Regions from separate parts of the Saccharothrix sabaoui genome, predicted to be linked through region 1. Evidence: riboswitches for the same ligand, from Rfam matches in the RefSeq annotation. Region 1 holds a riboswitch; each other region holds the start of a gene.

Region 1 (9,992 bases):
CCGGGTGCGGGAGGTGCACGACGCGATCATCGCGCCGGTGTGGCCGCGGCTGGAGGGCGTGCTCCAGGGTGACGTGGAGCGGCGCGGCAGGCGGCTGGTCGAGGCGGGCGGCCCGACCGTGCTGGCCGAGCTCCACCCGGAGGTGTCGTTCCGCAACCCGGTGCTCACCGTCCACGGCAGCGCGGTGGCGATCGGCGAGCGCGACCTGGTGCTGGTGCCGTCGGCGTTCACCTGGCCGCACGCCTACCTGCGGGACAGCCCGGTGCGGCTGGCGCTGTGCTACCCGGCGCACGGCTTCGGCTCGCTGTGGGAGCGGGCCGCGCCGGCGCGCGACGCGCTGGGCAGGCTGCTCGGCGCGACCCGGGCGCGGCTGCTGTGCGAGCTGGAGAGCCCCCTGACGGTCACCGAGCTGGCGGCCCGGCTGGGCGTGACGGCGGGCGCGGTGTCGCAGCACCTGGGGGTGCTGCGGGCGGCGGGTCTCGCGGTGAGCCGCCGGGAGGGCCGCGAGGTCGTCTCGCTGCGCACCGGCCTCGGCCTGGCGCTGGTCCAGGGCCGGGCACCCTGACGGGGCAAGTACCCTGGAGGGGTGGGGGAAGTCCTGTCCGAGGCCGAGTGGACCGCGCGCCGCGACGCGCACGCGGCCCGCGTCCGGCGCTGGACGGTCCCGCACCACGAGCGCCGGGCCGAGGGGCGCAAGCACCCGGTCCTCGACTTCCTCTGGTCGTACTACTCGCACCGCCCGTCCCGGCTGGAGCGCTGGCACCCCGGTCCCGGCGTGGTCCTGGAGGGCGGCGCGGCGCGCGCCTACCTGCGGTGGCCGGTGTACCGGGAGACCGGTGACGGCGTGGAGCTGGACGTGGCGGCGTTCGCGCGGGAGCGGGCGGCCACGATCGCCTTCGCCCGCCGCCTGCTGACCGCGACGGCGTCCCGCGCGCCCCGGCTGGGCTGCTTCGGCTTGCACGAGTGGGCGATGGTGTACCGGCAGCGGCCCGACGAGGTGCGGCACAACGCGTGGCCGCTGCGCCTGGGCGGCGAGGGCACCGACCGGGTGGTGGAGTCGCAGCGCGTGCAGTGCGGCCACTTCGACGCGTTCCGCTTCTTCACGCCCGCCGCGCGGCCCCTCAACGCGCTCCAGCCGACCCGCGAGTCCCAGCCGGAGCTGGAGCAGCCGGGCTGCCTGCACGCGAACATGGACCTGTTCAAGTGGGCCTACAAGCTCGACCCGGCGACCCCGTCGGAGCTGGTCGCGGACTGCTTCGCGCTGGCCGCGCGGGTGCGCGAGCTGGACATGCGGGCCAGCCCGTACGACCTGTCGGGGCTGGGCTACGAGCCGGTGGCGATCGAGACGGCCGAGGGCCGCGCCGAGTACGCGCGGCGGCAGGCGGCGTTCGCGGAGGAGGCGGCGCCGCTCAGGGCGGCGCTGATCGGGCTGACGGACGTGCTGGTCGCCGCGCCGACCGGTGCCCCGCTGCCCGAGCCCGTCACCGGCAGATGACGGGCCGTCACTTCACCCGCGCCGGGGATATCACCTGTTAGCGTGACGCCGGTCGGGATTCGCCAGCTGTGGTCGGATGCTGAGAGGGATGACGATGTCTCGACACCGCGCGCTGCGGACCAAGGTTCGGCGCGGCATAGCCACGTGGCCGGTCGCGATCGTCGGCCTGGTGGCCCTGGTGGTGCTCGGGTGGCTCGGCTACACCTGGGTCGGCGGTGTCGTGGAGCGCCGCGCCGCGGCCCAGGCGGGCGACTGCAACGAGGGCGAGGCGCTGCTGCGGGTCGCCGCCACGCCGAACGTCGCCGAGGCGGTCAAGCAGGTCGCCGAGGCGTGGAGCGCCCAGCGGCCCGTCGTCTACGACCACTGCATCCGCACCGAGGTGCAGTCGATCGACTCCGAGGTCGTGCTGGAGGGCCTCACCCAGGGCTGGGACGCGGCGGAGCTGGGCGAGCGCCCGCACGCGTGGGTCACCGACTCGACGCTGTGGGCCGACCGCCTGGGCGCGCAGGACGCCGCGCTGCTCGGCGCCGCGCCCGAGTCGATCGCGACGAGCCCGGTGCTGCTGGCGCTGCACGAGGACGCCGCGCAGGCGCTCCAGTCCGGTCCCGCGTTCCGGTGGACCGACCTGCCCGACCTGGCCGGCGCCGCCGACGGCTGGGGCCGGTTCGGCAAGCCCGAGTGGGGCCGGTTCTCGGTGGCCATGCCCGACCCGGCGACCAACGCGGCCACCGCGATGGCGGTGCAGTCGGCGCTGGCGGGCGCGAGCCCGGACGGCAAGGGCCCGGTCACCACGGAGATGCTGGCGCTGGACCCGGTGAGGTCGACGATGAGCCGGTTGGCCTCGTCCACGCCCGCCGAGACGCCCGCGGGCACGTGGGAGGCGCTGAACCTGCTGGCCGACGAGCAGGCCGTGAACGCGGTCGGGTACAGCGCGGTGCCGGTGTTCGAGGTGGACCTGTACCGGCACAACACGGGCAAGGACAACGGCGCGGCGCCGTTGAAGCCGCTGTACGGGGTGGCCGCGGGCGGTCCGACGCCGGTGGCGGACTTCCCGTTCGTGCCGCTGGCGGGCGACTGGGTCGGCGAGGCGCAGGTGCGCGCGGCGCAGGCGTTCCGCGAGTTCCTGCACGAGGACGCGCAGCAGGCCACCCTGGCGCGGGCCGGCCTGCGGGTGGGGTCCACGACCGAGCGGCCCAAGCCGTCGCCGGGCGTGCGGTGGGCGGCGGTCACCGAGGCGCTCACCCCCGCCGACGCCGGCACCACCCAGCAGATCTCGGCCGCGTGGGCGACCGCCGACGACGGCCAGGTCGTCACCGTGCTGGTGGACACGTCCAAGTCGATGGAGGAACCCGGCGGCGACGGCCGCAGCCGGGTGGACTGGGTCAGGCAGGCGCTGTCCGGGCAGGTCACCCGGTCGGTGTCGGGGTCGCTCGGGCTGTGGGAGTTCTCCGCCGGGCTCGACGGCGACAAGCCGTACCGGGAGCTGGTGCCCACCGGCGCGGTCGCCGGTCAGCGGCAGGCGCTGCTGGACGGCGTGGCCCGCTTGCGGCCGCAGAGCGCGACGCAGCTGTACACGAGCCTGCTGGCGCTCTACGAGCAGCGGGTGCGCGACCACGAGGCGGGCAAGCTCAACCGGATCGTGGTCATCACGGACGGCGCGAACGACGGCGGGCTGTCGTTCGACGAGCTGACCGGCCGGCTGGCCGCCGCGAAGCAGCCGGGCAAGGACGTGTCGGTGAGCGTCATCGCGATCGGCCCGGACCCCGAGCGCGGCCCGCTGGGCGAACTGGCCCGTTCGACCGGCGGCACCCTGTCGGTGGTGGAGGACGGCCGCACCGTCGACGCCGCCCTGGGCCAGCTCCTGTCCACCACCTGACCGTCGAGCACCCGCCCGCCACCCGACCGCGCGCACCGGACCTGTCCCGCACGACGGCCTCCGCGGTCACTCCGCGGTTCCGGCGGTGTTCTCGACGGACGCGGTGCGGGCGCGCAGGTCGGCGAGGTCCGCCGCGGCGCGCTGCTGCGCGTCGAGGGTGCCCTCGGCCAGTTGCTCGTAGCGGTGCACGAGCCGGCGCAGGTCGTCGGCCCGGTCCGCGCCGATCTTCGCCTTGCGCACCTCGATGAGGCTGTTGAGCAGGAACAGCACGAGGACCAGGGCGAGGGACAGCACGCCGAGGGCGAGCACGGCGGCCGGCCAGGTCAGGGTGTCGGGGGTCATCGCGGGCGCTCCGGGTCGGTGGTCGGGGTGGCGGGCGCTGCCAGCGCCTCGACCGGCTCGTCACCGGTCGGACCCGTCATCGTGCTCCTTCACGTGCGAGGACTTCCTCGCACGTGAAACCGTAGCAAGACGCCATGGGTCCGTCATCGTCTTCCGGCCGCGCGGCCCGCGCGACCCGACCCGACGGCCGTTGTCCGGCGTTTGTCGTGCGTCGGCGCCGCCCGAAGCCGGACAACGCGCGAGGCGGTAGAACGGTAAGTGCCGGCAGGGGGGAAAGGCGCCGGCAGGGGGCGGGTGGGGGGATCGGGGGTTCGGTCCGATCCCCCCACCCGGAGAAGGGACCCGGGTCAGCCGCCGTAGGCGGAGACCGGCGGGCAGGAGCAGACCAGGTTGCGGTCGCCCTTGGCGCCGTCGATGCGGCGCACCGGGGGCCAGGTCTTCGGCGCGGCGCTGCCCGCGGGGAACACGGCGGTCTCCCGGCTGTACGGGTGGTCCCACTCCGCGGCGATGGAGGCGGCGGTGTGGGGCGCGTTGCGCAGCGGGTTGTCGTCGACCGGCCACTCGCCCGAGCCGACGCGGTCGATCTCGTGCCTGATCGCGATCATGGCGTCGATGAACCGGTCGATCTCGGCCAGGTCCTCGCTCTCGGTCGGCTCGACCATGAGGGTGCCGGCGACCGGGAACGACATGGTCGGCGCGTGCAGGCCGTAGTCGGCGAGGCGCTTGGCCACGTCGTCCACGGTCACGCCGGTCGCCTTCGTGATGGGCCGCAGGTCGAGGATGCACTCGTGGGCCACGAAGCCGCCCTCGCCGGTGTAGAGCACCGGGAAGTGCTCGTCCAGGCGACGCGCCACGTAGTTCGCGGCGGCCACGGCGGTCAGGGTCGCGCGGCGCAGGCCGTCGCCGCCCATCATCCGCACGTAGGCCCACGAGATGGGCAGGATCGACGCCGAGCCCCACGGGGCGCCGCTGATCGGCCCCACGCCGGTCGCCGGGCCCGCGGTGGGCTGGAGCGGGTGGTTCGGCAGGAACGGCGCGAGGTGCGAGCGCACGCCGATCGGGCCGACGCCGGGACCGCCGCCGCCGTGCGGGATGCAGAACGTCTTGTGCAGGTTCAGGTGCGACACGTCCGACCCGAACTTGCCGTACTGGGCGAGGCCGATGAGCGCGTTGAGGTTCGCGCCGTCGACGTACACCTGGCCGCCCGCGTCGTGCACCAGCCCGCACACCTCGCGCACGGTGTCCTCGTACACGCCGTGCGTCGACGGGTAGGTGATCATGATGGCGGCGAGGTCGTCGCGGTGCGCCTCGACCGTCGACCTCAGGTGGTCGAGGTCCACGTTGCCGCGCTCGTCGCACTTCACGACCACGACGCGCATCCCGGCCATGACGGCGGACGCGGCGTTGGTGCCGTGCGCGCTGGACGGGATGAGGCACACGTCGCGGTGCGCGTTCCCGTTCGCGCGGTGGTAGGCGCGGATCGCGAGCAGGCCCGCGAACTCGCCCTGGCTGCCCGCGTTCGGCTGGAGCGACACCGCGTCGTACCCGGTGACCTCGGCCAGCCACCGCTCCAGGTCGGAGACGATGGAGAGCAGGCCGGCGGCGTCCTCGACGGGCGCGAACGGGTGCAGCTCGGCGAACTCGGGCCAGGTGACGGGTTCCATCTCGGCCGTGGCGTTGAGCTTCATCGTGCACGACCCGAGCGGGATCATGCTGCGGTCGAGCGCGACGTCCTTGTCCGACAGCGACCGCAGGTAGCGCAGCAGCGCGGTCTCCGAGCGGTGCGAGTGGAACACCGGGTGGGTCAGGTAGTCGGTGGTGCGGCGCAGGTCGGCGGGGATGCCGTCGGCGGTGTCGGCGTCCAGGGCGTCCACGTCGGGGACGGTCACGCCGAACGCCCGCCACACCAGGTGCAGGTGCTCGCGGGTGGTGGTCTCGTCGCACGCGATCGACACGACGTCCTCGTCGACCCGCCACAGGTTGACGCCCAGCTCGCGGGCGGCGGCGACGACCTCGGCCGCCCGGCCCTCCACGCGCGCCCGGACGGTGTCGAAGAACTCGCCGTGCACGACCTCGACGCCCGCCTCGCACAGCCCGGCGGCGAGCACCGTGGCCATCCGGTGCGCGCGGGTCGCGATGGCCTTCAGGCCCTCGGGGCCGTGGTAGACGGCGTACATGGAGGCCATGACGGCCAGCAGGACCTGCGCGGTGCAGATGTTGCTGGTGGCCTTCTCGCGGCGGATGTGCTGCTCGCGGGTCTGGAGCGCGAGGCGGTAGGCGAGCGAGCCGTCCGCGTCGACGGACACGCCGACGAGCCGGCCGGGCAGCTGCCGCTCCAGGCCCTGCCGGACGGCCATGTAGCCGGCGTGCGGCCCGCCGAACCCGACGGGCACGCCGAAGCGCTGGGTGGTGCCGACGACGACGTCCGCGCCGATCTCGCCGGGCGGGCGCAGCAGCGTCAGCGCCAGCAGGTCGGCGGCGACGACGGCCTGCGCGCCCGCCTTGTGCACCTCGGCGATCAGGGCCTCGTGGTCGCGGACCACGCCGGACGCGCCGGGGTAGGACAGCAGCACGCCGAAGAAGTCGCCGCCCAGGCCGAGGCCCTCCAGGCCCTGCGACAGGTCGGCGACGACGACCTCGATGCCCAGCGGCTCGGCGCGGGTCTCGATGACGGCGAGGGTCTGCGGCAGCGTGTCGGCGTCCACGACGAACCTGGCGGACTTGGACCTGCCCGCCCGGCGCACGAGCGTCATGCCCTCGGCGGCGGCGGTGGACTCGTCCAGCATGGACGCGTTGGCCAGCGGCAGGCCGGTGAGGTCGCCGACCACCGTCTGGAAGTTGAGGAGGGCTTCGAGGCGGCCCTGGGAGATCTCGGGCTGGTACGGCGTGTACGCGGTGTACCAGGCGGGGCTCTCCAGCACGTTGCGGCGGATCACCGGCGGGGTGGTCGTGCCGTAGTAGCCGAGGCCGATCATCTGCGTCATCGGCCGGTTGCGGGAGGCCAGCGCGCGCAGCTCGGCCAGCGCCTCGGTCTCGGTGGCGGGCGCGGGCAGGTCCAGCACCAGGTCGCGCTCGCGGATCGAGTCGGGCACGGCGCGCTGCGCCAGTTCCTCCAGGGAGCCGACGCCGATGACGTCGAGGATGCGGGCCAGCTCGGCGGGCCGCGGGCCCACGTGCCGGTCGGCGAACGGGGTGCCGTGCTCGAGAGCGGCGAGGGGGATGCGGTCCTGCGTCATAAAGGCGCCTCCAGGGCTACGGGCACACTCCGGCCGTTGCCCTCCCCCTCTGTCTTCTGCCCGGCGCCGGGCGCCTGAGAGCTTCACCCGGACTGCTCGACCGGGCTTGCACCGTCGGCGGGGTCGGTTGCCCGACCCGCTTTCCAGAGGCGTCTCACCCGCGCGGTCCTTGCGCCTGAGAGGTTCCGGGGAGGATTTGCTCCTTCGGCGCCGAGACTGGCTCGGACTCTCCCGCACGGGATAAAGCGACTGCTCGCGAATCGTACCCGGCGGGGGTGCCGCCGGTACCGCCGGCGCGACGTGGATCTCACCGGTTTGCCCGCCGCGGAGGTGGGTACCCGCGCACCGCTACCCGTGGGCCCGCCGCGGGCCGAGTCGTCGTCGGTTGTCGACCGCCGGTCGCCCGCGGTCGGCGGTCCGGGTGCGCGGGGGGGCTCAGCCGATGGCGCGGGTGCGGCGGCGGCGGGACAGCTCGTCGTCGGACGGCCCCACGACCTCGGCGCCGTCGGCCCGTTCGGCGGGGAACTCGTGGATCGTGCCGCTGATCTCCCGCATGGCGCCGCTGACCGCGATGCCGAACACGCCCTGACCGCCCTGGAGCAGGTCGACGACCTCCTCGGGCGAGGTGCACTCGTAGACCGTGGTGCCGTCGCTGAACAACGTGATCCGGGCCAGGTCCTGCACGCCGCGGCGGCGCAGGTGGTCGACCGCGACCCGGATGTTCTGGAGCGAGACGCCGGTGTCCAGGAGCCTTTTGACGACCTTCAGGACGAGGATGTCCTTGAACGAGTAGAGCCGCTGGCTGCCGGAGCCGTGCGCACTCCTTATGGTCGGGTTGACCAGCTCCGTGCGTGCCCAGTAGTCGAGCTGGCGGTAGGTGATTCCCGCGATCTGGCACGCGGCGGGGCCGCGGTACCCGACGAGTTCGTCCGGCAGCGAGGAGTCCGGGAACAGTTCACCCTGTTCTCCGGTTCCCGCCCGGATGGGCGCTTCCTCGACCACGCCTGCCTCCCCTCGGTCCGGTCACGACGACCGGCGACCAACGTGAAGCCGCCCCGGTGCCCGAATCACACCGTGGCAATTCACCTGAGCTCGACGGTAAGACCGCCTAGGGGGCAGGTCAACGCGACGCGCTGAGCGTGTCTTGTCTCAAGCTGAGGTTGAGGTTGAGAGATACCCTCGTCGTAAGCCATTTGGGTGACGTTTAGTGATCGTTTAGCTGAAGAACGCTGACGTTGTGTAATCCGAAGGTGTGACACCAGGGGGTGGCACGGAGGGTTGATCCACAACTCACCGCACACGCCTGCGAGGGGCCCGTCCCGGCGCGGGGCCGGCGGCGCGGCCCCTCGCAGGTGTCACCGGTGGGGTAAACGCGGACAGCCGGTCGCGGGGGCGGCGGTGAGCGCGGAACCCGGTGCCGTGCCGGCGGCGCGGCGCGGTGCGGCTCGGTGCGGGCGCCCCGGACAGCACCAAGACCGGATGAGCACCACCACGGCTGCGGCCAACGCGGTCACGGCCACCACCGCCGAACCAGGCGCCACCGCCGAACCGGCCACCACCGCCGAACCGGGCACCACCAAGCCGTGCCCGACACCGGCGAAGCAGTTGTCCACAGGCAGCGGATCGGTCATCGCGCGGCGTCGGTGACAGCCGGCAAAATCAAAGCAGGGGTCCCCTCGGCGGGGACCCCTGCGAAGCGTTCCGAGCGGTTGTTCGACGATTCCCACGGCACCGCGACCGCGTTCCCCCGCCCACCGGCGACGGGCATTCGACCGGTCACGCCACCGGCACGGCGACCGCGCCGCCCGCGGCACCGGGAGAACGCCCCGGAAACGCGAAACCGGACGTCACCGCGGCCGTCCGGCAGCTCCACCGCTCCGCGCGCCAGAACCGCCGGAGCGGCCCGCGCGACGGGTCGACCTAGGTGTCCGCGCCCCGGAAGTCCTCGGGCGAGATCGAGTCCAGGAACTCCCGGAACTTCTCGACCTCGTCCTCCTGCTCGTCCGGGATGATCAACCCGGCCTCCGCGAGCACGGACTCCTCCGCGTGGATCGGCACGCCGATCCGCAGCGCGAGCGCCACCGAGTCGCTGGGCCGGGCGGAGACGCGCACGTCACCGTCGAACACCAGCTCGGCGAAGTAGGTGCCTTCCTGGAGGTCGGTGATCCGAACCTGTTCGAGCTGCCGACCGAGGGCGCCGATGACGTCCTTGAGCAGGTCGTGCGTCAACGGCCGGGCAGGCCGGACACCCTGCTGCTCCAGCGCGATCGCCGTGGCCTCGACCGATCCGATCCAGATCGGCAGGTACCGCTCACCCTCGGTTTCGCGCAGCAACAGGATCGGCTGGTTGGCGGGCAGTTCCACCCGCACACCGACGACGCGCATCTCGCTCATCGGGTCTCGCCTCCCTCAGCGCGCTGAAATTCTGGCGTCCCCGCTACCAACGAGAATGCCCCACGTACGGATTCGACGCTACCCGCCAAGCGGGCTCCGTGCGCAACGGCCCGACCGCTTCGCATCACGATGCGGACACGCGTTCACCTCGACGAAACACGGCCACCTGCGACGTCCCGCAATCCGGTCTTCACGAGGAGTGTGTGCAGCGTTACCGAAAGCGCGGTGACTTCGTCGGCACGGCCCTGCTGCGCGGCGGTCACGACGACGTCCGCCGCGCTCCGGAACGGGCGCAGCCGGCGCGCGTCCAGGCCGTGGTCGGCCAGGGCGCGCACGGTCGAGGCGATCTGCGCCGCGTCGGCGTCGTAGTGGCCGCCGGCGGTCGGCGTGACCAGGCCGTGCTGCTCCAGGTCGGCCAGCACGTCGGGGGCGACGCCGGTGCGCGCGAGCAGCTCGTCGCGGGTGAACCGGTGGTCGGGGGCCGCGGCACCGCGGTGCGGGCCCCCGTTCGCGGCGGCGGCGTCGGCGGCGTCCAACTGCTCCCTGATCACCTTCAGCGGCAGGTAGCGGTCGCGCTGGGCGGTCAGGACGTACCGCAGCCGCTCGACGTCGGCCGAACCGAACTGCCGGTACCCCGAGGCGGTGCGCG
Region 2 (9,992 bases), on a different contig from region 1:
AGCGGACCGCCCTGCTGACCGGGGAACACCGCCGAGTTGATCTTCTTGGCGAGGTCGGCCTCGTTGGTCAGGATCACGCCGCCGCGCGGGCCGCCGAGCGTCTTGTGCGTGGTCGTCGTCACGACGTGCGCGTGCGGCACCGGGCTCGGGTGCAGGCCCGCCGCCACCAGGCCGGCGAAGTGCGCCATGTCGACCATCAGGTACGCGCCCACCGAGTCGGCGATGCGGCGGAACTCGGCGAAGTCCAGCTGCCGCGGGTAGGCCGACCAGCCCGCCACGATCAGCTTCGGCTTCGCCTCCTGCGCCAGCCGCTCGACCTCGGCCATGTCGACCCGGCCGTCGGCCTCCGACACGTGGTAGGGCACGACGTTGTAGAGCTTGCCGGAGAAGTTGATCCGCATGCCGTGCGTCAGGTGCCCGCCGTGCGCCAGGTCCAGGCCCAGGATCGTGTCGCCCGGCTGGAGCAGGGCGAACATCGCGCACGCGTTGGCCTGCGCGCCCGAGTGCGGCTGCACGTTGGCGAAGCCCGCCCCGAACAGCCCCTTGACCCGCTCGATCGCCAGCCGCTCGATGACGTCGACGTTCTCGCAGCCGCCGTAGTAGCGCCGGCCGGGGTAGCCCTCGGCGTACTTGTTCGTCAGCACCGAGCCCTGCGCCTGGAGCACCGACACCGGCGTGAAGTTCTCCGAGGCGATCATCTCCAGCGTGCTCTGCTGCCGGTGCAGCTCGGCGGCGACGGCGTCCGCGACCTCCGGGTCGAACTCCGCGAGGGAGGTGTTGAAGTGCTCGGACATGGGATCTCTCTCCTAGTCAGCTCGGGCGGTCAGCTCGGGCGCTTGTAGAACGGCAGCGCGACGACCTCGACGGGCTCGCGCTTGCCGCGGACGTCGACGGACAGCTCGGTGCCGGGCTCGGCGTGCCCCTCGGCCACGTAGGCCATGGCCACCGAGTAGCCCAGGGTCGGCGACAGCGCGCCGCTGGTCACCTCGCCGATCGGGGTGCCCCCCGCGTCCAGCACGGGGTAGCCGTGCCGGGGGGCGCGGCGGGAGGTGGTCTTCAGGCCGACGAGGACCTGGCGCACGCCCTCGGCCGCGGTGGCGGCCAGGGCGTCGCGGCCGACGAAGTCGCCCGGCTTGTCGAGCTTCACCACGCGGCCCAGGTTGGCGTGGAACGGGGTGCGGTCCCGGCCCAGCTCGTTGCCGTACAGCGGCATCCCGGCCTCCAGGCGCAGGGTGTCGCGGCAGCCGAGCCCGGCGGGCCTGAGGTCGTGCTCCCGGCCGGCCTCCAGCAGCGCCCGCCACACGTGCGCGGCGTCGTCCGGGGCGGTGAACAGCTCGAAGCCGTCCTCGCCGGTGTAGCCGGTGCGGGCGAGCAGCACGGGCCTGCCCGCCACCTCGGTCGGGTAGGAGGCGTAGTACTTCACCCCGGCCAGGTCGGTCGGGGTGAGGCCGGCCAGGATCTCGGTGGACCGCGGCCCCTGCACGGCGAGCAGCGCGTAGTCGGTGGAGCGGTCCTCGACGGTGGTGTCGAAGCCCTTCGCCCGCTCGACCAGCGCCTCGAACACGACGGCCGCGTTGGACGCGTTGGCCACGACCAGGTACTCCTGGTCACCCGTGCGGTAGACGATCAGGTCGTCGACGACGCCGCCGTCGGCCTCGCAGATCATCGTGTACCGGGCGCGTCCCACGCCGATCGCCGACGCGTGGCCGACCAGGGCGTGGTCCAGCGCGGCGCCCGCACCCGGCCCGGTCAGCACGATCTCGCCCATGTGCGTCAGGTCGAACAGGCCCGCCGAGGTGCGCACCGCGCGGTGCTCGGCCAGCTCGCTGTCGTAGCGCAGCGGCATCCGCCAGCCCGCGAAGTCGGTGAACAGTGCGCCCAGGGCCTCGTGCTCGGCGTGCAGGGGCGTGCGTCGGCTTTCCATCAGGCGGGGTCCTCCCAGGGTGCGGGCATGCCGGTAGCGCCGACCGGTCGGGTCGGCGGGCACGGGTGAAGGGTGACACGGTCCATCGGAGACTCCTCGTCGAAGAAGCCTCCCCCTCTGTCATGAGCCTGAGAGCTTCGCCGCTGCCGGTGAGCGGCTTGCACCGTGGGCGAGGCGCACCGGGTGCGCCTGCTTTCCAGAGTTGCCTTCGTCGGGCGGTAGCTGTGCCTGAGAGATTCCGGGGAGGAGTTGCTCCTTCGGCGCCCCGACTGGTGGGGACTCTCCCGCGCGACATCGACGGCCGTGTTCAGTTGGTACCGCCAGACGCTAGATGTGCCTGGTGGCCGGGGTCAACCCGCCGCGTCACAGGGCTTTCTCGGCCCGGACGCTCTCCACGACCTTGCGCTCGGCGTAGAACGACACGAACGGGACGGTGCCGGCCAGCAGGACGAGCACCGTGGCCTTGATCGACCAGCGCGCCTTGAGGGCGAGGTCGACGGTGAGCACCAGGTAGATGGCGTAGAGGAAGCCGTGGACGGGGCCGACGACCCTCATCATGGTCTCGGTGCCGCCCGCGTACTTGGCGATCATGGCGACCACGAGCAGCAGCAGGCCGACGCCGACCACGTAAGCCATGAACCGGAACCTGGTCAACGCGCCGCTCATCGCCCTACCCTCACCTCACCGCTGGTCCCGCGCGTGGAGCTGGGCGAGCATGCGGTTGTAGGCCGCCAACTCGTCGTCCTCGTCGTCGCGCGCGGGTGTTCCGACGGGGTCAACGGTAACGACCGGCGCCGGCGGCTCGGCCACCGGCTCCCGGGTACCCCCGTCGGGGGTGACCTCGGTCTCCCCGGCGGTCCCCTCGGCCCGGCGCTGGGCGTCCAGCCTGCGGATGCGCCACACCATGAACGCCGGGAACAGGCCGAACAGGGGCCACTGGAACACGTAGCCGAGGTTCTGGAACGTGCCGCCCGCCTGGGAGAAGCGCTCCCACTGCCAGTAGGCGAGACCGCAGCACACGACCAGCGCGGCCACGCAGACAGCGGCGATGGCGACGCGCTTGGGGGTGATGAGGCCGTGCACACCTCAAGGGTACTTCGCGGGAGCTGAGAGCCCCCTCGGGCCGGGGCTCCCCACGCGGGAGCCCGCCCCTCACGGGCGTTGGGCCCCTCGACCTCAGGAGCCCGCCCGACTCTTCGTCGATCCGGACTAGGCGACGCCGTCCCGGCGTTGCCTCTGCAACCTGGCCACGCACCAGGCTGCCGCACTGCCCCGACGCAGGTGCTGGAGCACCGTCATCGGGCCGAGACGACGACCGAGGTCGGCGGGCGTGAGCCCGGCCGCCCGGTAGTCCAGAGCGCGCTGGTCCAACGGGCTGATGCCCGCGTCCCACCACAGCTCCGCCTCCGACAGGTCACCCACCAGCTGCCAGTAGCTGGCGGCGGCGGCGAGCAGGGGTTCGGGCACCTCGGGCGCCCTCTTCCGCATCGCCGCCACGTAGGCGGGGTCCGCGGACTCGACCCTCATCAGGCCGCGGTTCCCGCCGTTCGCCCGCTGCACCGGGATCCCCGGGGACGGCGGGGCTTCCGCGAGCCACGCGTCCTTGATCCGGTTCACCTCCTGCAGCTCGGCGTCGTCCGAGCGCTCAGCCGCCCACTGCCGCAGCAGCTCGTCGACTCCCGAGTCCTCGACCATTCTGCCTCCTCGTCGGTCGAAGATCAGCCAATGCAGCGCACCGTATTAGCGGGTACCGACAACCGCTAGACCCTGGTTTGCCAAAAACCCTGTTACCAGCGCGTTATAGCCCTCATTCCACCCGTACGGTGCAACGTCGAGGAGTCAAAGTCACCGTGGGTGACCGCATTGAGCGGAGCCGCGGCGGGGTGCGCTAGGCGAAGAGGCTGCGGACGAAGGTGATGATCGACTCGGCGCCCGACTGGAGCCAGCCGAGGGCGGTCTTCACCGCGTCGGCCGATTCGTTGGGCTGGGTGACGAGCAGGAACAGCACCAGCGCGACCGCCGCCAGCGTCACCACCTTCTTGACGTTCACTGATCGGTCTCCGTCCGTTCACGAGGCAGGGGCCGACGGACGCCGTGCCCGTCGCGTCACCCGACATGCTCCACCATTCACCCGGACGATGAACGCGCAACCCTCCGACGTCCCCCGACTGGGGGTAGCGGCGCCCACGCAACCACGCCTGGGCAGTGGCCACTGTCACCTGATCGGACTATCAAGGGGACCAGTGGTCCCGCCGATCACCTAGTTACGGGCACTCGCCCACCCCCCTGGCACGGACACCGAGGTCGAGCGACACCGTCACACCCGCACAGCACATCACCTGATTGCGCCGAAGCACGCACCGAGCGTGACAAAGGCCGATGTCGGCCGCCGGCAATTCCCAGCACCTCTTCCGGTGATTTCTCGCGTTCATTTTCCGGCCACCCGCGTGCGCGGGCCGAACGGCGCGTCGAACGCCCCGGAGAAGCGGGGTCATCCCCCTCAGGCGACCACGCCCGCCGCGCGCAGCGCCGCCACCTCGTCCTCGGCCAGGCCCAGCTCGGCCAGCACCTCGTCGGTGTGCTCGCCGCCCGCCGGCGGCGCGGTCGGCACGCCCGCCGGGGTCCGGTCGAACCGCGGCGCGGGCGCGGGCTGGGCCACCCCCGCGACCTCGACGAACGTGCCGCGCTCCGCGTTGTGCCCGTACCCCGGGGCCTCGCCGGGCGCGAGCACGGGGGCCAGGCACGCGTCCGTCCCCTCCGCCAGCGCCGCCCACTCGTCGCGCGGGCGGGTGGCGACGGCGGCGGCGATGCGGGAGCGCAGCTCCGGCCAGTTGGCCGGGTCGTGGCGGCTGGGCGCGTCCTCCAGCCCCAGCAGGGCGAGCAGCTCGGCGTAGAACTTCTCCTCCAGCGCGCCGACGCTCACGTACCGCCCGTCCGCGGCCTCGTACACGTCGTAGAACGGCGCCCCGCCGTCCAGCAGGTTCTCCCCCCGCCCGCCGGACCACGCGCCCGCCGACGACATGCCGTGCAGGAACGTCGTCAGCAGCGCCGCGCCGTCGACCATCGCCGCGTCCACGACCTGCCCGCGCCCCGACCGCTCCCGCTCGTAGAGCGCCGCCAGCAGGCCCAGCGCCAGCAGCAGCCCGCCGCCGCCGAAGTCGCCGACGAGGTTCAGCGGCACGGTCGGCGGCTGCCCGGGCCGGCCGATCGGCTCCAGCGCGCCGGCCACGGCGATGTAGTTGATGTCGTGCCCGGCGCGGTCGGCCAGCGGGCCGGACCGGCCCCAGCCGGTCATCCGCCCGTAGACGAGCCGGGGGTTGCGGGCCAGGCACTGCGCCGGCCCGATGCCCAGCCGCTCGGTGACGCCGGGCCGGAAGCCCTCGACCAGCACGTCGGACCCCGCGACGAGCCGCAGCACCAGCTCCGCGCCCTCGGGCCGCCGGACGTCCACGCCGATCGAGCGGCGACCGCGGCCGAGCGGGTCGCCGGGCACGGCGGGCGCGCCGGACACCCGGTCGACGCGCACCACGGACGCGCCCAGGTCGGCCAGCACCATGCAGCCGAACGGCGCGGGCGCGAGGCCGGCCAGCTCGACGACCTTCAGCCCTTCCAGGGGTCCCGGCATGTCAGAGCGACCTCGCGATGATTTCCTTCATGATCTCGTTCGTCCCGCCGTAGATCTTCTGCACGCGCGCGTCCGCCCACGCGCGCGCGATCGGGTACTCGGTCATGTAGCCGTAGCCGCCGAACAGCTGCACGCACTCGTCCACGACCCGGCACAGCCGCTCGGTCGACCACCACTTGGCCATGGCCGCGGTGGGCACGTCCAGCTCGCCCGCGAGGTGCGCCTGCACGCACTCGTCGACGAACGCCCTGGTCACGCGGGCCTCGGTGGCGCACTCGGCGAGCGTGAACCGGGTGTTCTGGAACTTGATCAGCTCCCGCCCGAACGCGGTGCGGTCCTTGACGTAGTCGAGGGTGAGGGCGACGGCGGCCTCGATGCCCGCGACGGAGGCGACCGCGATGATCAGCCGCTCCTGCGGGAGCTGCTGCATGAGCTGGATGAAGCCCTGCCCCTCGCCGGTGCCCAGCAGGTTGTCGGCGGGCACGCGGACGTCGTCGAAGAACAGCTCGGCGGTGTCCTGGCCCTTCATGCCGACTTTGTCGAGCACCCGGCCGCGGCGGAAGCCCGGCGCGTCGGCGGTCTCCACGACCAGCAGCGAGATGCCGGTGGCGCCCTGGGACGGGTCGGTCTTGGCGACCACGACGACCAGGTCGGCCTGCGCGCCGTTGGTGATGAACGTCTTGGAGCCGTTGATCACGTACTCGTCGCCGTGCCGCAGCGCCCGCGTCCTGATGTTCTGGAGGTCGGAGCCGCCGCCGGGCTCGGACATGGCGATGGCGCCCACGTACTCGCCGGAGGCCATCTTCGGCAGCCAGCGGCGCTTCTGCTCCTCGGTGCCGTAGGAGTTGAGGTAGTGCGCGACGATGCCGCTGTGCACGCTGTTGCCCCAGGCGCTGTCGCCGCACCGGGCCTGCTCCTCCAGCAGCACGGCCTCGTGCGCGAACGTGCCGCCGCCACCGCCGTGCTCCTCGGGGATGGACAGGCACAGCAGGCCGAGCTCCCCGGCCTTGCGCCAGAAGCCCCGGTCCACCTGCTTCTGCGCCGCCCAGCGCTCCTGGTGGGGGACGGCCTCCTTCTCGAAGAACGTCCGGGCCAGGTCGCGCAGCTGGTCCAGGTCCTCGTTCATCCATGCGGAACGGCGAGTCGGCATGTCGTCGACGGTCCCACCGACGGCGCGCCGGCACCATGACCGCCGGGTGCCGGCGTGGACGTCGATCGTGAGCGCAATTGTCAGGCGGGTGTGCGTGATCGACGTCGCGACCGCACCTCGCGGCCACCGGATGAGCTAATAAGTCACCTCGTGCGGTCATGGGCGCGGGGCGTGCCGCGCCTTACCGTGGGTGCATGAGCGAAGCCTTGATCTTCGACGCGGTGCGCACACCGCGTGGCAGGGGGAAGCGCGGGTCGCTGCACAGCGTGAAGCCGATCACCCTCGCCTCCGGGGTGCTCGACGCGCTGGCGCGGCGCAACGACCTGGACACCTCGGCCGTGGACGACGTGGTGTTCGGCGTCGTGTCGCCGGTCGGCGAGCAGGGCTCGGACATCGCCCGCACGGCCGTGCTGGCGGCGGGCTGGGACCTGCGGCCCGCGGGCGTGCAGCTCAACCGGTTCTGCGCGTCCGGCCTGGAGTCGGTCAACCTCGCCGCGGCCAAGGTGGCGTCCGGGTTCGAGGACCTGGTGGTGGCGGGCGGCGTCGAGTCGATGTCGCGGGTGCCGATGGGGTCCGACGGCGGCGCGTGGATGGCCGACCCGGAGACCAACACGGCGGTCAACTTCGTGCCGCAGGGCGTGAGCGCCGACCTGATCGCCACCCTGGAGGGCTTCAGCCGCGAGGACGTGGACGCCTACGCGCTGCGCTCGCAGCAGCGGGCGACGCTCGCGCGGGACAAGGGGTACTTCGACCGCTCGATCGTGGCGGTGGTCGACCAGAACGGGTCCGTGCTGCTGGACCACGACGAGGCGATCCGGCCGGAGACGACGCTGGAGGGGCTGGGCAGGCTCAAGCCGTCCTTCGCGTTCCACGGCGACCTGGGCTTCGACGCGGTGGCCATCGACCGCTACCCCACCGTCGAGCGCGTCCACCACGTGCACACGCCGGGCAACTCGTCGCAGATCGTGGACGGCGCGGCGGCCATGCTGATCGGCAACGCCCGGATCGGCGAGGAGCTGGGCCTCACGCCCCGCGCGCGGGTCGTCGCCACCGCCGTCGTCGGCTCGGAGCCCACGATCATGCTCACCGGCCCGGCCCCGGCGGCGCGCAAGGCGCTGGACAAGGCGCGGCTGGCCGTCGAGGACATCGACCTGTTCGAGATCAACGAGGCGTTCTCGTCGGTGGTGCTGAAGTTCCAGCGCGAACTCGACCTGCCCGACGACAAGGTCAACGTCAACGGCGGCGCCATCGCCCTGGGGCACCCGCTGGGCGCGACCGGCTGCATGATCCTGGGCACCCTGCTCGACGAGCTGGAGCGCCGGGACCTGCGCCGGGGCCTCGCCACGCTGTGCGTGGGCGGCGGCATGGGCATCGCGACGATCATCGAGAGGGTCTGATGGCCATCCACTTCGAGCGGGACGACGAGGGCGTCGTCACCCTCACCATGGACATGTCGGGCTCGGCGAACGTGATGAACGCCGAGTACCACGAGGCCATGGGCGAGGTGGTCGACCGGCTGGAGGCCGAGCGCGACGACATCACCGGCGTCGTGCTGACCTCGGCGAAGAAGACGTTCTTCGCGGGCGGCGACCTCAACCTGCTGATCAGGATCACCCCGGAGAACGCGGCCGGGGCGCTCGGGTTCCTGGAGGAGGTCAAGTCCCAGCTGCGGCGGCTGGAGCAGCTCGGCAAGCCGGTCGTCGCGGCGATCAACGGCTCCGCGCTCGGCGGCGGGTTCGAGATCGCGCTGGCGTGCCACCACCGGGTGCTGCTCGACGACGACCGGATCAGGGTCGGCCTGCCCGAGGTGACGCTGGGCCTGCTGCCCGGCGGCGGCGGCGTGACGCGGGTGGTGCGCCTGCTCGGCGTGCAGCCCGCGCTGCCGCTGCTGATGGAGGGCAAGCAGCTGCGGCCCGCGCGGGCGTTGCAGGCCGGTCTGGTGCACGAGCTGGCGTCGTCGCGCGAGGAGCTGGTCGCGAAGGCGCGGGCGTGGGTCAAGGCGAACCCCGCGCCCGTGCAGCCGTGGGACGAGCCCGGGTACACCGTGCCGGGCGTGCGGTTCGGCGACCCCGACCTGTACGGGCTGCTGGCCGCCGCGCCCGCCGTGCTGCGCAAGAAGACGCACGGCGCGTACCCGGCGCCGGAGAAGGTCCTCGCCGCGGCCGTCGAGGGCGCGCAGGTCGACTTCGACACGGCGCTGCGGGTGGAGGCGCGGTACTTCGTGGAGCTGGCCACCGGCCAGGTCGCGAAGAACATGATCAACACCTTCTGGTTCCAGCTCAACGAGATCAACGCGGGCGGGTCGCGGCCCGGCGGCGTCCCGAAGTCGGCGGTGTCGAAGGTCGGCGTGCTCGGCGCGGGCATGATGGGCGCGGGCATCGCCGAGGTCAGCGCCAAGGCGGGCATCGAGGTCGTGCTCAAGGACGTGACGCTGGAGGCCGCCCGGCGCGGCGCCGGCGACACCCCGGGCGTCACGCCGACCGACTCCGACGCCGACCTCGCGGGCTGCGACCTCGTGATCGAGGCGGTGTTCGAGAACCGCGAGCTGAAGAACGCGGTGCTGCCGGCGGCCGAGTCCCACGCCCTGCCGGACGCGGTGATCGCCTCGAACACCTCGACGCTGCCGATCACCGGCCTGGCGTCCGCCGTGTCCGACCCGACCCGGTTCATCGGCCTGCACTTCTTCTCGCCGGTGCCGAAGATGCGGCTGGTGGAGATCATCCGCGGCGAGCGCACGTCGGACGAGACGCTGGCGCGGGCGTTCGACTACGTGCTCCGGATCGGCAAGACGCCGATCGTGGTCAACGACAGCCGCGGGTTCTACACGTCGCGGACGTTCGGCACGTACGTCACCGAGGCCGTGTCGATGGTCGCCGAGGGCGTCGCGCCCGCGTTGATCGAGAACGTGGCCAAGCGGGCGGGCATGGCCGTCGGGCCGCTGGCGGTGTCCGACGAGGTGACGTTGACGCTCCAGCTCAAGATCCGCGACCAGGCGCTGGCCGACGACCCGTCCGCGGCGGGCGCCCTGGGCGACAGCCCGGCGTTCGCGGTGCTGGAGGAGCTGGTCGCCGAGGGCCGCACCGGCAAGTCGGGCGGGGCCGGGTTCTACGAGTACCCGGAGGGCGGGCGCAAGTTCCTCTGGCCGGGCCTGTCGCGCTACGCCAGGGCCGACGCGGGCGTGACGGAGAAGGACGTCGAGGACCGCCTGCTGTTCGTCCAGTCGCTGGAGACGCTGCGGTGCCTGGACGAGGGCGTGCTGACCTCCGTCGGCGACGCGAACGTGGGCAGCGTGT
Region 3 (9,992 bases), on a different contig from region 1:
CCGCCAGGTGGTCGCCCGCCGCCAGGACCGCCGACTCGGTGGCCGGGTCCAGGGCGGCGGTGGCCTCGTCCAGCAGCAGCAGCGCCGGCTGGACCAGCTCGGCGCGCGCCAGCGCGACCAGCTGCCGCTGACCCGCCGACAGGCCCTGCCCGCGTTCGCCGACCTGCTGGTGGAAGGCGTGCGGCAGCGACGCCACGGTCGGCAGGGCGCCCACCGCGCGCACCGCCGCCTCGACCTGCGCGCGCGAGGCGCCCGGGTCGCCGTACGCGACGTTCTCGGCCACGTCCCCGCCGAACAGGTGCGCCTCCTGCGGCACCACGCCCAACCGCTGCCGCAGCGCCGACAGGTCGTAGTCGCGCACGTCCACGCCGTCGATCAGCACCTGCCCGGACGTCACGTCGTAGAACCTCGCCACCAGCTTGACCAGCGTCGACTTGCCCGCGCCCGTCGCACCCACCAGGGCGACCGTCTCGCCCGGCGCGACGTGCAGCGACACGCCCTCCAACGCCGGCGCGGAGGTGCCCTGGTAGGCGAACGTGACGTCGCGCAGCTCCACCTCGCCCCGCAGCTCCGCCACGCCCACCGGGTGCTCCGCGGGCGGCACGGACGTGGGCGTGCGCAGCAGGTCCCCGATGCGGCTCAGGCCGACCCGCGCCTGCTGGTAGCCGTCGAACACGCCCGACAGCTGGTACAGCGGCGCGAAGAACAACCCCAGGTACAGCACGAACGCCAGCAGCACGCCCGCCGACAGCGTGCCGTCGGCCACCCGGTACGCCCCGACCACCAGGACCGCCGCCTGCGCCACCCCGGACAGCAGGGCCAGGAACGGGAAGTAGGTGGCGATGTAGCGCTGCGCCCGGATGCGGGACCGCCGGTAGGCGTCGCTGCGCTCGGCGAACGCCTCCGCCGACCGCGCCTCGCGCGTGTACGCCTGGGAGACGCGCAGGCCGGAGACGTTCTCCTGGAGGTCGGCGTTGACCGCGCTGACGCGTTCCCGCGCCTCGGCGTAGGCCCGCGACGACAACCGCTGGAACACCACCGTGGCGACCAGCAGCACCGGCAGCACGCTCAGCGCCACCAGCGCCAGCCCCGGGTCGGTCAGGGTCAGCGCCACCGCGATGCCCCCCACGGTCAGCACGCTGATCGCGAACGTGGTCAGGCCCGTCTGGAGGAAGCTCGACAGCGCGTCCACGTCCGTCGTCATCCGGGTCATGATCCGCCCGGCCATCTCGCGCTCGTAGTAGTCCAGGCCGAGCCGTTGCAGGTGGGCGTAGCTGCGCACGCGCAGCAGGTAGAGCAGGCGCTCGCCGACCCGCGACGTGACGACCGTGCCGATCGCCGACGACACCCAGCCCAGGGCGACCAGGACGAACCCGATCGCCGCCGCCAGCCACAGCCAGCCGACCGCGCCGCCCACCACGCCCCGGTCCACGCCCAGCCGCACCAGGCCGGGCAGCGCCACCGACAGGGCCGTGTCCACCAGCAGCAGGCCGGCGACGCCCACCATCGCCCACCGGACCGGGCGCAGCAGCGTGCGCAGCCGGAAACCGGGGTCGGGGGCGCTCGGGTCCTCGCCGCGCAGGTCCGGCTCGTCCAGCGCGGGCGGCAGCGACCGGACGCGCTCGACCAGCTCCGGCGTCGGCGGGGTGCCGCCCAGCAGCGCCGACGTGCCGCCACCGCCGCGGGCCACCCCCGGCTCCGCGCTCACCGACCGGTTCGCCGCCCGCACGGTCAGCTCGTCCTCGTCGGAACCCGGCCACAGCTCCGGCGTCACGCCGTCCGGTCCGGGCTCCAGCCGCGCGTCGGCCCTCGGGTCGACCTGCTCGATCGCCTCGCCGGGACCCGCCAGCAGGTCGCGGTACAGCCGGCAGCGGGCGGTCAGCTCCTCGTGCGTGCCCACGTCGACCACGCGGCCCGCGTCGAGCACGGCGATCCGGTCGGCCAGCGCCAGCGACGACCGGCGGTGCGCCACCAGCACCGTGGTGCGCCCGGCCGTCACCGCGGCCAGCGTGCGGTGGATCGCGGCCTCGGTCGCGGTGTCCACGGCCGACGTCGCGTCGTCCATCACCAGCACGCGGGGGTCCGACAGCAGCGCCCTGGCCAGCGCCACCCGCTGCCGCTGACCACCGGACAGGGTCAGGCCGCGCTCGCCGACCGCGGTGTCGTAGCCGTTCGGCAGGGCCGCGATGAACCCGTGCGCCTCGGCCGCCCGCGCCGCCGCCTCCACCTGCTCGTCCGACGCGTCGGGCACGCCGTAGGCGATGTTCGCGCGCACCGAGTCGGAGAACAGGAACGCCTCCTCGAACACCGTGCCCACGGTCCGCCGCAGCGACTCCAGCCGCAGCTCCCGCACGTCCACGCCGCCCACGGTCACCGAGCCCCCGTGCACGTCGTAGAACCGGGGCAGCAGCAGCGAGATCGTCGACTTGCCGGACCCCGCCGTGCCGACCACGGCCAGCGTCTCGCCCGGCTCGACCCGCAGCGACACCCCGGACAGCACCGGCTCGCTGCGCGTGTACCCGAACGACACGTCCCGCAGCTCCACGCCCACCGGCCCGGCCGGCACGTCGCGCCCGCCGTCGACCACGTCCGGCTGCGAGTCGATCAGCTCGTACACCCGCTCCACGCCCGCGCGCGCCAGCTGCGCCGTCACCATCAGGCTCGACAGCAGCCGGGTCGGGCCGACCAGGTTCGCCACGTACGTCGCGAACGCCAGGAACGTGCCGAGCGACACCTCGCCGCGCAGCGCCAGCCAGCCGCCCAGCGCGAGCACCGCCACCTGCCCCAGGTAGGGGAGGGCGGTCAGCGTCGCGGACGGCTTCGAGGTCAACCGGGCCGCCCGCATCCGCTCCGCGAACAGCACCTTCGCCCGCGACTCCAGCCGGGAGACCTCGCGCGCCTCCTGCCCGAAGCCCTTCACCACGCGCACGCCGGTGACCGTCTCCTCGACGTGCTGCGCCACGTCGGCGGCCCGCTGCTGGGCCGACCACGTGGCCGGGAACAACGTCAGCCTGCTGCGCGCCGCGACCACCCCTACGGCGGGCACGACCACCAGGGCGATCACCGTGAGCAACGGCGACAGCCAGAACATCGCCACCAGCGCGGCAACCGCGAACACGACCGTGCCGAACGCCAGCGGTGTCATCGACAGCAGGCTGTTGACCAGCTGGAGGTCGGTGATCGAGCGCGACACCACCTGCCCGGTGCGCAACGCGTCCTGCTTCGGCCCGTCCAACCGCTGCACCGCGCCGAACACGGCCTGCCGCAGGTCGTGCTGCACGTCCACGGCCAGCTTGCCGCCCAGGTAGCGGCGCACGAACGCGGTGCCGAAGGTGAGCAACTCCAACCCGACCAGCACCACCGCGAGCCAGGTGAGGCGGTCGGTGCGCCCGGCCACCGCGTCGTCCACGGCGGCCTTGATCAGCAGCGGCCCGGCGGCCTGGAGCCCCACGCCCACGACGGCGGCCAGCACCGACCACACCACGAGGGAGCGGTGCTGCCAGCACGCGCGGGCGAGTCGCCTGATCCAGCCGTCGGTGTTGGTCACGCCCACCAGATTAGGTCGGACCACCGACATGAGTGCGATGACGCGGACCGCCCACCTTCGGTCCCGCCGGCCGGCCCGCGGGCGGTGCACTGCTCCGCAGGCGCCGAGGCAGCGCGCCCGCGGTTGCGCTGATCTTCACCCGCCGGTGCTCTTGGATTGGTGTGCGCAGTGGCGAGCGGTCCGCTTCGACGCCTGCGGAGCGGTGCAACAAGGGAAACGCCCTCGTCGACCCCCGAAAAGAACGGAGGCCGCCCCGACGAACCGGGACGGCCTCCAGGAGTGCGTCACATCACGTGATGTCCTTGCGCTGGGTCGAGGCCCACCCGCCCAGGAAGAACAGGCCGGTCCAGACCAGGAAGATCAACCCGCTCAGCCACCAGTCGAACGCGCCGAGCCCGCCCGCGATGGTCCGCAGCACGTCGACCAGCTCGTCCGGCACCACGCCCGCGTTCGCCAGGAACAGCGAGGACGCGACCGAGCCGGTCATGCCGTTCACCGCGCCGTTGGGCAGGAAGCCGATCAGCTCCGGCAGGTTCTGCGAGGCCAGCACGAGCTGGATGCCGTTCTCGATGATCAGCATGTAGAGGATCAGCACCACGGTGGTGCCCACGACGCTCGTCATCAGCGCGCCGACGCCCACGCCGAACATCGTCATCAGGATCGAGGCCAGGATGCCCACGCCGGCCAGCGCCAGCCAGCCCGCCGGGTCCGGCAGCGCGCCGGAGTCCGAGGTGATCACGATGCCGATGCTCACGGCGGCCACGATCGCGACGCCGTAGATCGCGCCCCACGCGACGTAGACGATCAGCTTCGCGCTCAGCGCCGCGACCCGGGTGGGCGCGGTGAGGAACGTCGTGGTGATCGTCCTGCGGTTGATCTCGCCGGAGATCGCCAGGCCGCCGAAGATCATCGGGAAGATGGTGGCCACGTTGATGCTGCGGGCCATGCCGAACAGCGAGACCTGCCACTGCGCCGGGTCCACCCCGAGCAGCCTGGTCAGGTCCTCGGCCTCGTCGCTGCTGACGACGTCCATGATGCCCTTGCCGATGGCGCCCGTGCCGAGCGCCCAGCCCAGCGCCAGCAGCACGGTCGGGATCAGCAGGCCCCACCACAGGCCCGTGGTGGTCGTCTTGCGGAACTCCGCCTTGATCAGGTCACCCATCACGCACCGCCCCCCAGGCCGCCACCCTGCTGCTGTCCGTACGGGTTGTCCTGCGGTGGCTGCTGGTACCCCTGAGGTGGTTGCTGCTGCCCGGGCTGCTGGTACCCCTGCGGCGGCGTCTGCTGCCCGGGTTGCTGCTGGTAGCCGGGCGGCGGGGCGTAGTAGCCGCTGCCGCCGGGCGGCGTCGGCTGGCCGTAGCCCGGCTGGCCGTACCCGGGTTGGCCGTAGCCCGGCTGCCCGTACCCCGGCTGGCCGTACCCGGGTTGGCCGTAGCCCTGCTGCGGCTGGCCGTACGGCTGCTGGGGCTGCCCGTAACCCTGCTGTGGCTGCCCGTAGGGGTTCTGGCCGTACTGGTCCTGGCCCGGCGCGGCGTACTGACCGTTGGTGAGCTGGAAGAACAGGCGTTCCAGGTCCGCCTTCTCCTCCTGGATGCCGTAGATCGACACGCCCGCCTTCAGCGCGGTGTCGGCGACCTGCTTGGCCTCGACCCCGCTGACCGCGATCCGGCCGTCCGGCAGCTGCTCGATGTTCGACACGCCGTCCTCGCGGAGCGCGGCGACCAGGCCGGCGGCGTCCGACGGCTGCACGAGCACGCGGGCCTGCTGCTGGTCGCGCAGGTTGTCCAGCGGCCCGTAGTACATGGTCTGGCCCCGGCTGACGATGACCACCTGGTCGACGGTCTGCTCGACCTCGGCCAGCAGGTGGCTGGAGATCAGCACGGTCCGACCGCTGCGGGCGAACGACTGGAGGAACGTCCGCAGCCAGGCGATGCCCTCCGGGTCGAGGCCGTTGGCCGGCTCGTCGAGCACGAGGATCTGCGGGTCGCCGAGCAGCGCGGTGGCCAGTGCCAGCCGCTGCTTCATGCCCAGCGAGAACCCGCCCGCCCGGCGGTCGCCCGCCGCGCCCAGGCCCACCAGCTGGAGCACCTGGTCGGCGCGCGAGTCGGGCACGCCGATCGCCGCCGCGTACACGCGCAGGTGGTTGCGCGCGGTGCGCTTGGGGTGGAAGCCCTGCGCCTCCAGCACCGCGCCCACGACCCGCCCGGGGTTGCCGAGCTGGTGGAACGGCCTGCCGTTGATCAGACCGGTGCCCGCCGTGGGCGTCACCAGCCCGAGGAGCATGCGCAGCGTCGTCGTCTTGCCCGCGCCGTTGGGACCGAGGAAGCCGGTAACCGAACCGGGTTCCACCGTGAAGCTCAAGTTCTGCACCGCTGCGACCGGACCGAACTGCTTGGTCAAGTTCTGCACCACGATGCGGCCACTGCCGTCGTGCACGCGTCCCTCCCGGAATACTCCTACCGGGCGTCATCCTGCCCTAGGAGGGTCACTCGGGGAGGGCGTGTCGCGGTTTCGACACCACCGCCGGCATCTCGGTGGTCGTCTCCGCGTCGTGCGAACGGAGCAGCGGGCGCAGCGGCCGGCGGCGTTCCCGGTGCGGCAGGCCCTCGCCGATGAGGTGTTGGTGGGCCATCGTCCACACCTGGCACGGCCACTTCTTGTGCCGCAGCACGCCGGGGCACGCGCCGCAGCGGCCGTCCGGATCGGGCTGGTGCAGGGTCAGCAGCAGCCGCCAACCGTCGGCCAGGCGGTGGATCTCGGCCCGGGCGAGCGGCACCAGCGCGTCGGCCTCGTCCCGCTCGACGGCCTCGTCGAGCAGGGCCAGCCGGCGCAGCACGGCGGCCCGGAGCGCCTCGTCCACGCGCTCACATCCTGTCGGCGGCTTGGGCGAGCAGGTGGTGCAGCCTGCGGGTCTGCGTGACCGACATCACCGCCGACTCGCCGGGCGGGGCGACCAGGAGGACGCGGTCGTCCTCGACGAGGACGGTCATGGACCGGTCCCTCCCGAAGGGGTCGTGGCAGTCGATCCAGCCCTGTGGTTCGGCCATCGGCACTCCGATCGCGAGGGGACGGGGTGGGGCGCGGCGGGGGAGCCGCACGAGCGGACGACCCCGTTGCGTAGCGGCGGGGGTCCCGTCCTGTGCATCGGCCGGCACGGCGTCGTGACTTACCCGTTACCCGGGTAATTCACTCATTAGCTTGAACGTCGGCAACTCCGCGTGGCCGGCGGGGCGTGTGATGTGGGCCGGACCGGTGGGCCCGCTGGGCAGGGAGCCCGGTTCCCCGCTAACATTGGGACGCGGCCCGCTCCCAGTGACCCCCAGGCTGGTTGAGCGGGCCGCCTCGTACGACGAGGGCCCCGCTCACAGCACGTGAGCGGGGCCCCCTCTGTTTTCCGGATCAGATCTCGGGCGCGGTGAACGCCAGGTCGTGCGCCTCGGCCACCGGCGCGTTGGTCAGCAGGCCCGCGTGGGTGTTGAGGCCGAGCGCCAGCGACGCGTCCGCGCGCAGCGCCTCCCGCCAGCCCCGGTCGGCCAGCGCGACCGCGTGCGGCAGGGTCACGTTGGTCAGCGCGTAGGTCGAGGTGCGCGGCACCGCGCCGGGCATGTTCGCGACGCAGTAGAACACCGAGTCGTGCACCTGGTAGGTCGGGTCGGCGTGCGTGGTCGGCCGGGAGTCGGCGAAGCAGCCGCCCTGGTCGATCGCGATGTCCACCAGCACCGAACCGGGCTTCATGTCGGCGACCAGCTCGTTGGTCACGAGCTTCGGCGCCTTCGCGCCGGGCACCAGCACCGCGCCGATGACCAGGTCGGCCTCGCGCACGGCCTGCTCGACCGCGTACCGGTTCGACGTGACGGTGCGCAGGCGGCCCTGGTAGAGGGCATCGATGTGTCGCAGCCGGTCGACGTTGGTGTCCAGGATCTCCACGTCCGCGCCCATGCCCGCGGCGATCACGGCCGCGTTCAGGCCCGCCACGCCGCCGCCGATCACGACCACGCGCGCCGGGTGCACGCCGGGCACGCCGCCGGGCAGCACGCCCCGGCCGCCGGACGGCTTCATCAGCGAGAACGCGCCCACCTGCGGCGCGAGGCGACCCGCGACCTCGGACATCGGCGCGAGCAGCGGCAGGGCGCCGTTCGGGGTCTGCACGGTCTCGTAGGCGATGGCCGTGGTGCCGGAGGCCAGCAGCGCCTCGGTCAGCGGCCGGTCGGCGGCCAGGTGCAGGTAGGTGAACAGGACCTGGCCCTCGCGCAGCCGCGGGTACTCCTCGGCGACCGGCTCCTTGACCTTGAGCACCAGCTCGCCCTCGGACCACACGTCGTCGGCCCCGGCGAGCACCTTGGCGCCCGCGGCCGCGTACTCCTCGTCCGTGATCGCCGAGCCGAGGCCCGCGCCGGCCTCGACGAACACCTCGTGACCGCGTGACGCCAGCTCGTGGGCGCCCGCCGGGGTCAGCGCGACGCGGTACTCGTGGTTCTTGATCTCCCGGGGGACTGCGATCCGCACGGTGGGCTCCTTCGGCTGTCGTGTTCGCCAAAGGTCGGGTACCCGGGGCGCGGTGTCATCGTGCGCGCGGAACCAAGGAGGACGGGTCCGGTTGTGCCGGCGGAACAAGTCGTGCGGCGCGTTGACACCCGTCCGGGCCGGCACCTAGCGTGCGGGTCACCCAACTGAACATCGGCCGCGGCGCCTCGACGGCGCCGGAACCCGCGCGGGAGAGACCTCGTTCGTTCGAGGCGCCGAAGGAGCAAGTCCCCCGCACACTCTCAGGCAGCGAGAACCGCGCGCGGTGAGGCGACTCTGGAAAGCGCACCCTCGTCCGAGGGGGCGCACCCACGGTGCAAGCCGCGCGCGCGGCGAAGCTCTCAGGTCCCAGGACAGAGTGGGGGTGGACCTTCACCACCAGGGAGCGCTGACGTGACCTTTCCGGAGAACCTGCTGTACACGCCCGAGCACGAGTGGGTCGACTGGGCGCCGGGCACCCGGGAGCCCGTGTCGGTCGGGATCACCTCGTACGCGACCGAGTCGCTGGGCGACGTCGTGTTCGTCGAGCTGCCCGCCGTCGGCACGCGGGTCGCGTCCGGCGAGGTGTGCGGCGAGCTGGAGTCCACCAAGTCGGTGAGCGACCTGTACGCGCCGGTCAGCGGCGAGGTCGTGGAGGTCAACACGGCGGCGGTCGACGACCCGTCGTTGATCAACAACGACCCGTACGGCGGCGGCTGGCTGTTCAAGGTGGCCGTCGAGGACGCCACCGGGCTGCTGACCGCCGCGAAGTACGCGGAACTGACCGAGGGCTGATCCGTGGCGATCAGCGTGTTCGACCTGTTCTCCGTGGGCATCGGTCCGTCGAGTTCGCACACGGTCGGGCCGATGCGCGCGGCGACGATGTTCGTGGACCGCCTGGGTGCACGAACGAGTTCAGTCGACCGAGTGCACGTGGAGCTGTTCGGGTCACTCGGAGCAACCGGCCACGGGCACGGCAGCCCGAAGGCCGTCCTGCTCGGCCTGGAGGGCCACAAGCCCGAGGAGGTCGACCCGGTGGCGGCGTCCGCGCGGGTCGAGGAGGTCCGGGCGACCGGGCGGTTGCGGCTCGGCGGCGTCCACGAGATCGCGTTCACCGAGGACACCGACCTCGTCATGCACCGGCGCAAGTCGTTGCCGCTGCACCCCAACGGGATGCGCTTCGAGGCGTTCTCCGGGTCGTCGCCGGTCGACTCGGCCGTCTACTACTCGGTGGGCGGCGGGTTCGTGGTCGACGAGACCGCGTCCGGCACCGACCGGATCAAGCCGGACAGCACGCCGGTCGCGCACCCGTTCCGCAGCGGGGACGAGCTGCTCGCGCGGACCCGGGAGACCGGGCTGCCGATCAGCGGCCTGATGCTGGACAACGAGCGGTCGTGGCGGTCGGAGGAGGAGATCCGGTCCGGCCTGCTCCACATCTGGCAGGTCATGCAGGAGTGCGTGGAGCACGGCTGCACGGAGACCGGCGAACTGCCCGGCGGCCTCAAGGTGCGGCGGCGGGCGGCCGAGATGAGGTCCCGGCTGGCCGCCGAGCACTACGCCACCGACCCGCTGCGGGTGATGGACTGGGTGACCCTGTTCGCGCTGGCGGTGAACGAGGAGAACGCCGCGGGCGGTCGCGTCGTCACCGCCCCCACCAACGGCGCGGCCGGCATCGTGCCCGCGGTGCTGCACTACTACGCGAGGTTCGTGCCGGGCGCGTCCGACGACGGCGTGGTGCGGTTCCTGCTCACGGCGGGCGCGATCGGCGTGCTGTTCAAGGAGAACGCGTCGATCTCCGGCGCCGAGGTCGGCTGCCAGGGCGAGGTCGGCTCGGCCTGCTCCATGGCCGCCGGCGGTCTGGCGGAGGTGCTCGGCGGCACGCCGGAGCAGGTCGAGAACGCGGCCGAGATCGCGATGGAGCACAACCTCGGGCTGACCTGCG

What was found. Region 1 has a riboswitch for glycine ahead of gcvP (aminomethyl-transferring glycine dehydrogenase). Riboswitches for the same ligand answer to the same signal wherever they lie in the genome.
Region 2: another riboswitch for glycine. It lies ahead of gcvT (glycine cleavage system aminomethyltransferase GcvT); the one in region 1 lies ahead of gcvP (aminomethyl-transferring glycine dehydrogenase).
Region 3: another riboswitch for glycine. It lies ahead of gcvH (glycine cleavage system protein GcvH); the one in region 1 lies ahead of gcvP (aminomethyl-transferring glycine dehydrogenase).

The regions. Positions count from the first base shown of each region.
Region 1 is NZ_JBPKJK010000087.1:24,123-34,114, forward strand. It holds gene ACR807_RS24860 (ArsR/SmtB family transcription factor) at 1-565, shown strand, start outside; gene ACR807_RS24865 (3-methyladenine DNA glycosylase) at 587-1,495, shown strand; gene ACR807_RS24870 (substrate-binding domain-containing protein) at 1,584-3,371, shown strand; gene ACR807_RS24875 (hypothetical protein) at 3,438-3,713, opposite strand; gene gcvP (aminomethyl-transferring glycine dehydrogenase) at 4,061-6,949, opposite strand; glycine riboswitch at 7,103-7,193, opposite strand; gene ACR807_RS24885 (MerR family transcriptional regulator) at 7,385-7,951, opposite strand; gene ACR807_RS24890 (hypothetical protein) at 8,429-8,596, shown strand; gene ACR807_RS24895 (bifunctional nuclease family protein) at 8,870-9,343, opposite strand; gene ftsR (transcriptional regulator FtsR) at 9,487-9,992, opposite strand, start outside.
Region 2 is NZ_JBPKJK010000001.1:138,979-148,970, reverse strand. It holds gene glyA (serine hydroxymethyltransferase) at 1-794, opposite strand, end outside; gene gcvT (glycine cleavage system aminomethyltransferase GcvT) at 824-1,924, opposite strand; glycine riboswitch at 2,035-2,129, opposite strand; glycine riboswitch at 2,131-2,221, opposite strand; gene ACR807_RS00480 (DUF3817 domain-containing protein) at 2,288-2,590, opposite strand; gene ACR807_RS00475 (hypothetical protein) at 2,606-3,007, opposite strand; gene ACR807_RS00470 (helix-turn-helix transcriptional regulator) at 3,134-3,619, opposite strand; gene ACR807_RS00465 (hypothetical protein) at 3,813-3,974, opposite strand; gene ACR807_RS00460 (CaiB/BaiF CoA transferase family protein) at 4,425-5,549, opposite strand; gene ACR807_RS00455 (acyl-CoA dehydrogenase family protein) at 5,551-6,699, opposite strand; gene ACR807_RS00450 (acetyl-CoA C-acetyltransferase) at 6,894-8,096, shown strand; gene ACR807_RS00445 (3-hydroxyacyl-CoA dehydrogenase NAD-binding domain-containing protein) at 8,096-9,992, shown strand, end outside.
Region 3 is NZ_JBPKJK010000226.1:1,635-11,626, reverse strand. It holds partial or broken gene ACR807_RS38585 (ABC transporter ATP-binding protein) at 1-3,577, opposite strand, end outside; gene ACR807_RS38580 (ABC-2 transporter permease) at 3,837-4,709, opposite strand; gene ACR807_RS38575 (ABC transporter ATP-binding protein) at 4,709-5,983, opposite strand; gene ACR807_RS38570 (hypothetical protein) at 6,033-6,407, opposite strand; gene ACR807_RS38565 (hypothetical protein) at 6,412-6,594, opposite strand; gene ald (alanine dehydrogenase) at 6,947-8,053, opposite strand; glycine riboswitch at 8,250-8,340, shown strand; gene gcvH (glycine cleavage system protein GcvH) at 8,465-8,845, shown strand; gene ACR807_RS38550 (L-serine ammonia-lyase) at 8,849-9,992, shown strand, end outside.